Regions from separate parts of the Providencia sp. UF-224 genome, predicted to be linked through region 4. Evidence: predicted binding sites of a transcription regulator. Region 4 holds the regulator's gene; each other region holds the start of a gene.

Region 1 (2,212 bases), on a different contig from region 4:
CAATTTTCAAACCAAGGGTCATTTCCATCAACTGCCCAAGCCGCCCAGCTGGGAACTCCCCTTTCTTATAAAACCAAAGAAGGTATTCTTCTGGTAAATCAATCAAAATACAGCCTTTGTATTTACCAAATGGCATATAGGTATTTGCCATATCGATAAGATCTTGCTTTTCCATTGTTGCCCCCATAAAAAAACGGCGTCCTAATGAACGCCGCTCTTAATCTAACACTTTTTTGCGAATTACAATACTAATCCGACAACTGCAGCAGATAAGAAGCTAACTAAGGTTGAACCGTATAGTAATTTCAGACCAAAACGCGCCACTGTGTTACCTTGTTTTTCATCTAACCCTTTGATAGCACCAGCGATGATACCAATTGAAGAGAAGTTAGCGAAAGAAACTAAGAATACAGACAAGATACCAACAGAACGCTCAGATAAGCCACCTGCGATAGCTTGCAGGCCATCCATTGCAACGAATTCATTCGTTACCATCTTGACCGCCATGATCCCACCCACTTGCAGCGCTTCATCCGCTGGGATACCTAAGATCCAAGCAAATGGATAAAACACATAGCCCAGCATAGTTTGGAAGTCGATACCGAAAATAGCAGAGAAAATACCATTAACCATTGCAATCAAGGCGATAAAACCAATCAGCATTGCAGAAACGATAATCGCGACTTTAAACCCAGCAAGAATATATTCACCTAACATTTCAAAGAAGCTTTGGCCTTCATGCAGGTTGCTCATTTGAATGTCTTCTTCACCTTCAGGTGGGTACGGGTTGATTAAAGACAACACCACGAACGTACCAAACATATTCAGAACCAGTGCGGCAACGACAAAACGAGGCTCCAGCATTGTCATGTAGGCACCCACGATTGACATGGATACTGTGGACATCGCGGTAGCCGCCATGGTGTACATTCTGCGCTCAGACATGCGGTTAAGCTGGTCTTTATAGGCGATAAAGTTTTCAGACTGACCCAGTAACAATGAGCTTACTGCGTTGAATGATTCCAGTTTACCCATTCCGTTAACTTTAGATAACACAGTACCGATGATACGGATCACAATCGGTAGGATTTTAATGTGCTGTAAAATCCCGATTAAGGCAGAAATAAAGATGATTGGGCACAGAACTTGTAAGAAGAAGAACGCTAAATTCCCTTCAATCATGCCGCCGAAGATAAATTTTGTCCCTTCTGCTGCGTAACCCAACAAGTGCGTAAATACCCCAGCGACACCCAGAACAAAAGACTCACCAATATTTGATTTCAAGAACAGGTACGCTAATGCAATTTGAATAACAAGCAGTTGAACAACATAGCGAGGACGGATCCCCCTACGGTTACTACTTGCTAAAATGGCAAGAGCAGCGATTACTACTAAAGATAAAACGAAATGCAGGATCGAGGTCATATGCGACTCCAACAAATTTAAGAATCAGTCTATGTGCATATTCTATGTAATAGGTAACATTTAAATGAGACAGATGTCACATTAATATGAAAACTAACTAGGTGTATTTTGCAAAAAGCAGAAGGGGATCACGTTTCAAACAGAGAGAAAGGGACAGATGACCTTTTTTGCACAGAAATTTAATTAAAAATTTAGTTTAGGTCTTACAACAACCTATCAGTGACTTAGTCACCTCACCTTAGTGAGATAACTAAGCCAAATAGAATATAGTTCACTATTCAATATTCAGCAAACGAATCAACTCATCTTCATCAATCACCTGAATACCTAACTCATTCGCTTTTGCTAATTTCGAACCGGCCGCTTCACCCGCAATCACCATATCCGTTTTCTTCGACACACTCCCTGCGACTTTTGCCCCTAAAGCCACTAGCTTATCTTTCGCTTCATCACGGGTTAAAACACTCATCGAGCCCGTTAATACCACGGTTTTACCTGCGAATGGGCTATCAATGTCGGCACTATTAACCACTTTCACTTCTGGCCAATGAATATTCGCTTTCGTGATTAAATCGTTAATAACCGCTTGGTTATGCGCTTCGTGGAAGAAATTTACCACATGCTTAGCGACTACATGGCCGATATCTTGTACGGTTTTTAAAGACTCTTCATCCGCAGCCATAACTGCATCTAATGTTGCGTAGTGCGCCGCCAAGTTAGCCGCTGTCGCTTCACCAACTTCACGGATCCCTAGTGCATAAATAAAGCGGGCTAACGTGGTTTGTTT
Region 2 (2,212 bases), on a different contig from region 4:
GATTGAGTCCCTTTCCCTGTCACACTAAATGCAGAAAACATCACTGCTTTTTTCAGTGCTTCTTCAATATTTCCCGTGTGTACATAGTAATGAGAGAAACAGCCGATAAAGGCATCCCCCGCACCACTCGTATCGATGGCATTCACTTTGATTGCCGGTATATGTAACTCGCTATCGCGGGTCATCCACAGAGCGCCTTTTTCCCCTAAGGTCACAATGAGGTTTTTCAACCCTTTATCCAGCAGAGATTGTGCTGCACGGCGGACGTTATCCATCGTGTCTACTGGCATATTGGTTAAAATTTCTAATTCCGTTTCATTTGGGACAAAGAAATCACACCGGCAAGCAAAATCCAGATCGAGCGAACGCTGCGCAGGGGCTGGGTTAAGCAGCACAGGGATGCCATTTTTATTACCAAATGAGATTGCGTGGTAAACCGTTTCTAACTGCACTTCTAATTGCAGGACGATCAACTTACATTTTTTCAGATCTTCCGCTGCACGGTCGATATCTTCCGGTGATAAGAATTTGTTGGCTCCTTTAACGATCAAAATACTGTTTGATGAGTTTTGATTGACGAAAATCGGCGCAACACCGCTTGATGTGCAAGGTACTTTTTCAACATAACGGGTGTTAATACCGTAAGATTCAAGGTTACGGATGGTGTTATCCGCGAAAATGTCATCCCCAACTTTGGTTAACATAATCACTTTCGAATTTAATTTAGCAGCGGCAACCGCCTGATTCGCACCTTTACCACCACAACCAATTTTGAAAGCGGGCGCTTCTAACGTTTCGCCTTCTTTTGGCATTTGATCGATGTAAGTGATCAAATCAACCATGTTTGAACCAATAACTGCTATATCCATGATGCCCCTCGTGTTAAATAAATCACATAATGATATGATAGTAACATTATCATGTTGCAAAAATATCATTTGTGATTAGGATCTCGAATAACGAATGATCAAGTGTTACATCTACCACATTTCCTCATTCTTTGTTGTCTATCCCACATTTATATAGGAAAGTTGAAAATGCAAGACTTAGCAAAATATATTGATCACACTTTACTTGCTGCTAACGCGACTGTCAGTGATATCACAAAATTATGTGCAGAAGCGGCTGAATACCACTTTGCTTCCGTATGTGTGAATACAGGGTATGTTCCTTTAGCTAGTGAGCTTTTAAAAAACAGCGACGTCAAAGTTTGCTGTGTGGTAGGCTTTCCATTAGGTGCCTGCTTAACCGAAGCAAAAGCGTTTGAAGCGGCTGAAGCGGTACGCCGTGGTGCAGATGAAGTGGATATGGTGATTAACGTTGGCATGTTAAAGAGTGGCGATTTAGACTTTGTCCGTAAAGACATTGAAGCCGTATTTGCCGCCTGCGGCAATGCCACATTAAAAGTAATTTTAGAAAATTGCCTGTTAACGGATGAAGAAATTACCCAAGTTTGTGAAATTTGCCGCACAATTAACGTCGGTTTTGTGAAAACTTCAACAGGTTTCAGTACAATGGGTGCAACCGAACACCATGTTGCGTTAATGCGTAAAGTGGTTGGCAGCGAAGTGGGCGTAAAAGCATCCGGTGGCGTACGTGACCGTGAAACGGCGATTAAAATGATTGAAGCAGGCGCAAACCGTGTTGGTGCAAGTGCCAGTGTTGCAATTGTCACAGGAACGGCAACCAAGCCGAGTGACTACTAAGTGATGGGGCGCGGTCTAACCGCGCCAATTTTGTATCTCATAAAAGGATTGTAGGGTGATAGAAACTAAACAAAAAGAACGCCTTCGCCGCTTAAGTGAATGTTTGAAACGTTCAGGACGCATTCATCTAAAAGAAGCTGCTAGGATACTCGAAGTCTCTGAAATGACCATTCGCCGAGACCTCAGCGCAGATGCAGAAGGCCCTATTCCGATGTCACTGCTTGGTGGCTATATTGTTTCTGTTACCCAACCTGCTAACTTAGTTGCCCAAGAGCAGCAAGCCGATGTTTTCACACCAGATCAAACCGAAGAACTCTACATTCCTAACCTCGCAGCCAGTATGGTCACAGAGGATGACGTTATTTTCTTTGATAATGGCATTGAAATGGCAACCTTGATTTCTCTTATCCCTGAAGAAATCAGCTTTACGGGAATTTGTTATTCCCATAACGTTTTTCTCGCCCTTAGCCAGAAAAAAAATGCCACTGCCTTATTGTGTGGCGGTG
Region 3 (2,212 bases), on a different contig from region 4:
TTAAGTTATCTGTAATAAAATTTCCAATCGTTAAGTGCGAAAACTGCTCAGGTGCCATATTGATTTGTGTCCAATATTCAGCTGGAGCGAATTCTTTAATCATAATCCCTAATGGGATCATAAACATGTTTGCGATGCTATGTTCAAATCCGCTGGCAACAAACATCGCAACAGGCAGAACTAAAACAACCAGTTTATCGGTTAAACTGCGACCTGCATAACTCATCCAAACAGCTAGACAAACCATTAAGTTTGCTAAAATTCCGAGTGCAACTGCCTCAACAAAGGTATGGTGCAATTTATGGCTACTGGTTTGTAAGACATTTAATCCCCACAGGCCATTAGCCGCGGTGTATTGCCCAGCAAACCAAATAATAGCGACGAAGAATAGAGCACCAATTAGGTTGCCAATATACACATTGAACCAATTGCGGAACATTTGCCCCCAAGTAATTTTACCCGTGGCTTTAGAAACGATAGTTAAGACAGTGGAAGTGAAAAGGTCGGCACCACAAACAACGACTAACATTAAGCCGAGTGAGAAACAAATCCCACCAATCAGTTTGGTAAAGCCATACGGTGCGTCGGCAGCCCCAGTTGTTGCAGTAATATAGAAAACAAAAGCAATAGAAATAAAAATACCGGCAGTGAATGCTGACAAGTAAGTAATTGCAGGATGTTTGTTCGCTTTATAAAAGCCAGCATCATCCGCGACTTGCGCCATTACAGCAGGTGGCAATAAATTAAAAGGGTTGTCAGCTTTCATACTAACACTCTCTTACAAAGTTGATTAATTATAGCACGCAATAATAGTAACAAAGGGGATAAGTGAGAAATTTGATATGGATCATGAACACTCGCGAGAATACCCCTGAAATGGTTAATTAATTGTTAATTTATTAGCTAACCAATTGAAAAATATAAATTAAATATTTTTTAAATTTTATTAAAAATTTTTATAAAGAGCATTTTTCGCGACATGAAAAGTGAAAATGTGCACATAAATGTTAATTATTTAAGTGTAATATGAATCCTTTGCTACGGTATTTAACTTATGTCTAAATTTAGCACTGGATTTATTGATATAAACCTCAGAAACCATCTGTTGCATTCACGCTAAATTGTCATATTTTGCTAACAATCAATAAAATAGTATGGCATACAAAAACCGTTGTTCCAGATCATTTTAGACTCTATTTGCCAATATTGAATTTTATTATCTATAAAATTCAATATTATCGAGCGTGTTAAGTTCTTGTTCGATGCGTTCGCGACTGGTTAACAGCGTTTCGATGACTTGGGCAATTTTTTCATTGTTACCGCGGAAGGTGGGGATAGACACACTGATAGCGGCAATAATTTTATTTCGTTGGCGTAATGCGACCGCATAGCAGATGGTTTCTTCATTGATTTCTTTATTATCAATGGCATAGCCATTTTCTTTTACAGCGTTTAGTTGCTCGCGTAATTGTGGCAGCGTGTGAACACTGTATTGTGTCAGCGGTGTGAAACCTGCGGGATAAAGCTGGGAAATTTGTTCATCACTGTAGTTAAAAATCATTGCCTTACCTAGCGCTGAATAGATAGCGGGTAAGCGGGTGCCAATACTGGAGACTAACTGGACTTTTTGTGCAGATTGCACTTTATCTATATACAAGACATCAGCACCATCTAAAATGCCCATTTGGCAAACTTCGTTACATTGCTCAACAATCACCCCCATCTCGCGGTGGATCATTTTCAGCCAATACGATTTTTCGAAGAAAACCCGAGAAAGAATTGAGCAGGCGATGCCAAGGTAATAAAGCTGGCTGTTATCATCGTAATTAATATAACGGTGCTCAACCAACGTTTTTAGAATAGGGTAAATAGTCCCTTTTAAAATGCCTGTTTTATCAGAAAGTTGTGTTAAAGATAACCCTGTGTTTTCAGCTGCTAATACTTGAAGTACCTCTAAAACACGAATTGTCGGCATGTGTCCGGTAGACATTGAACCACCTCCCTGATTAATTGTGCCGCTATTCTAGGTTCAAAACTGCACTATGTAAATCACTCGCAAAAACCCATTTCTTTTCTAAATCTATCCAATGACATTGTGCGCTTGATGGCAAAAGTCGTGATCCTGTTCAAAATTTACCAATAAAAAATGACCTTTTTGTTTTTAACACAAGCAATAAATTCATATTTATTTCATTTAAATCAAATGATTAAA
Region 4 (2,212 bases):
TAGTGTACATATGTAATTTTTTTTTGAGAAAAAGGCGTTGTTTTTTGTTTAACTTGCTCTAATGGGGAATTAACATTAATAATTTCTTTTGTGTTTCTTTGAATTATTAAGGGGATTTTAGTACCGTTTTTATTTTCTAGTTGCTTAGGTGGATGATAGTTTTTTATGATTTCATCCTTTATTTCTGGAGTGTTGATATTAACCCCTGGAATTTTAACGTACCGATATAAAAAATTGGCATATCCATGCATTTCTTCATCAGCGCGATTGAAATTTTCAAAAATTGTCTGATTTTCTTTTATTAGCGAATTGGCATCTTGCTCATTATAAAAAGTAGATGCATAAAACTTATATAATCGACCTTTCAGTTGATTAACTTTATACTTAAATTCGTCAGAGTGTAATAATTTAGTATCCTTTATACTTTCTGAATCACTTTCATAAGCTGAGTCAATGCTTTCTAGGCTACAAGCATGTGATGGTTTAGATTGCCGCTGAGTGGATAATGGTTCTTTTCTCGATGAAGCAGTAACAGTAAAGATTTTCTTTATAAAATCATCGGAATTACTAATGTTTTTAAAAATATCGGAATGACCTGACAAATTGCTAAGTGTAATTTTCATAAATATAACCCTACTTAATATTATAATTATTATTTTATAGAGAGCTAAATAGAGAAAATATAAAGAAACGACACTCATTAAAAAATGATATATAAAATAATCGTATTTTGGGAAAATAGCGTTATATCGATGATACAACGCTATTTGAAAGTGTGCGCCCCACCAAGGGAGTGAGGCGAAAGGTTAATTATCGTGTACCGTAAACAACAATGGTTTTACCATGCGCAGAGATTAAGTTTTGATCTTCCAGCATTTTCAAAATACGGCCGACAGTTTCACGGGAACAACCAACGATTTGGCCAATTTCCTGACGGGTGATTTTGATTTGCATCCCGTCTGGATGCGTCATGGCATCAGGTTGTTTGGCTAGATTCAGTAATGTTTGTGCAATACGGCCAGTTACGTCTAAGAAGGCGAGGTTGCCCACTTTTTCTGACGTGGTTTGCAGGCGGCTTGCCATTTGCGCAGAGAGGCGCATTAAGATATCAGGGTTAACCTGAATCAATTGACGGAATTTTTTGTAAGAAATTTCAGCAACTTCGCAGGCGATTTTTGCTCTAACCCACGCAGTACGTTCTTGCCCTTCTTCAAATAATCCAAGCTCACCAATGAAATCCCCCTGATTCAGGTAGGAGAGGATCATTTCTTTGCCTTCTTCATCTTTGATTAAAACAGCCACTGAACCTTTAACGATGTAGTAAAGGGTTTCTGCTTTCTCACCCTGATGGATCAGTGTGCTCTTGGATGGATACTTATGAATATGGCAGTGTGACAAAAACCATTCAAGAGTAGGGTCTGTTTGTGGCTTGCCGAGAACCATTAGCGTTATCCTCTGTATGTTATTGCAGCCATCCGGAAAGCGTACCAGAAAGGCTGGCTTTAAAGTCACTAGCTTAGCATATTAATTTGTCTTATATACCCTAAATAACAGGAAGAGCAACATTGCATCAATCGCTTTTCATGGTTAGGGTAAACAAACTGATATCAACACTATAATATAATCAAATACAACGTTGAGTTTTGATCTTAATCCTATCAACTAAGTATTGTTTGTAGCATATCCAATACAGAAAGTCTTCCCTGTATCGCTTCAGCAGAATAAAGCTGATATAACATTCATTATATCTATGGAACAATGTAGCCTTTAAATCGATTTCATTTCAAGGGGAATAAAATGGAAGCAAGAGTTAAATGGGTAGAAGGACTCTCTTTTTTAGGTGAGTCAGCGTCAGGCCACCAAGTGATGATGGACGGTAACGCAGGCGATAAAGCACCAAGCCCAATGGAGATGGTATTAATGGCTGCGGGTGGCTGTAGCGCAATTGACGTGGTATCCATCTTACAAAAAGGCCGTAATGATATTACCGACTGTGAAGTGAAATTAACCTCTCAGCGCCGTGAAGAGGCGCCACGTTATTTCGTTAAAATCCATCTGCATTTTATTGTAACAGGGAATGAATTAACGGATAAAGCCGTTGAACGTGCCGTTCAACTTTCGGCTGAAAAATATTGTTCGGTCGCGTTGATGTTGGAAAAAACTGTCGAAGTGACCCATAGCTTTGAAATAAAAAATTAAAAATAAATTTAAT

Evidence for each region. The regulator CRP, encoded in region 4, controls carbon source genes, mostly activating them, when cyclic AMP is high. The targets are predictions, from matches to a motif close to ATGTGANNNNNNTCACAT.
Region 1: a site for CRP is predicted at 1,490-1,507, ahead of AC4IFO_RS04085 (NupC/NupG family nucleoside CNT transporter). Genes of this name have one in related genera too.
Region 2: a site for CRP is predicted at 880-897, ahead of deoC (deoxyribose-phosphate aldolase). Genes of this name have one in related genera too.
Region 3: a site for CRP is predicted at 985-1,002, ahead of focA (formate transporter FocA). Genes of this name have one in related genera too.

Annotation. Positions count from the first base shown of each region.
Region 1 is NZ_JBSICC010000003.1:6,366-8,577, forward strand. Features, by position in the region: gene AC4IFO_RS04080 (DUF3820 family protein) at 1-175, opposite strand, end outside; gene AC4IFO_RS04085 (NupC/NupG family nucleoside CNT transporter) at 241-1,425, opposite strand; gene ligA (NAD-dependent DNA ligase LigA) at 1,700-2,212, opposite strand, start outside.
Region 2 is NZ_JBSICC010000039.1:5,222-7,433, reverse strand. Features, by position in the region: gene rbsK (ribokinase) at 1-869, opposite strand, end outside; gene deoC (deoxyribose-phosphate aldolase) at 1,038-1,706, shown strand; gene deoR (DNA-binding transcriptional repressor DeoR) at 1,762-2,212, shown strand, end outside.
Region 3 is NZ_JBSICC010000005.1:67,499-69,710, reverse strand. Features, by position in the region: gene focA (formate transporter FocA) at 1-766, opposite strand, end outside; gene AC4IFO_RS06895 (IclR family transcriptional regulator) at 1,217-1,990, opposite strand.
Region 4 is NZ_JBSICC010000014.1:23,955-26,166, reverse strand. Features, by position in the region: gene AC4IFO_RS14170 (hypothetical protein) at 1-623, opposite strand, end outside; gene crp (cAMP-activated global transcriptional regulator CRP) at 811-1,443, opposite strand; gene AC4IFO_RS14160 (OsmC family protein) at 1,798-2,199, shown strand.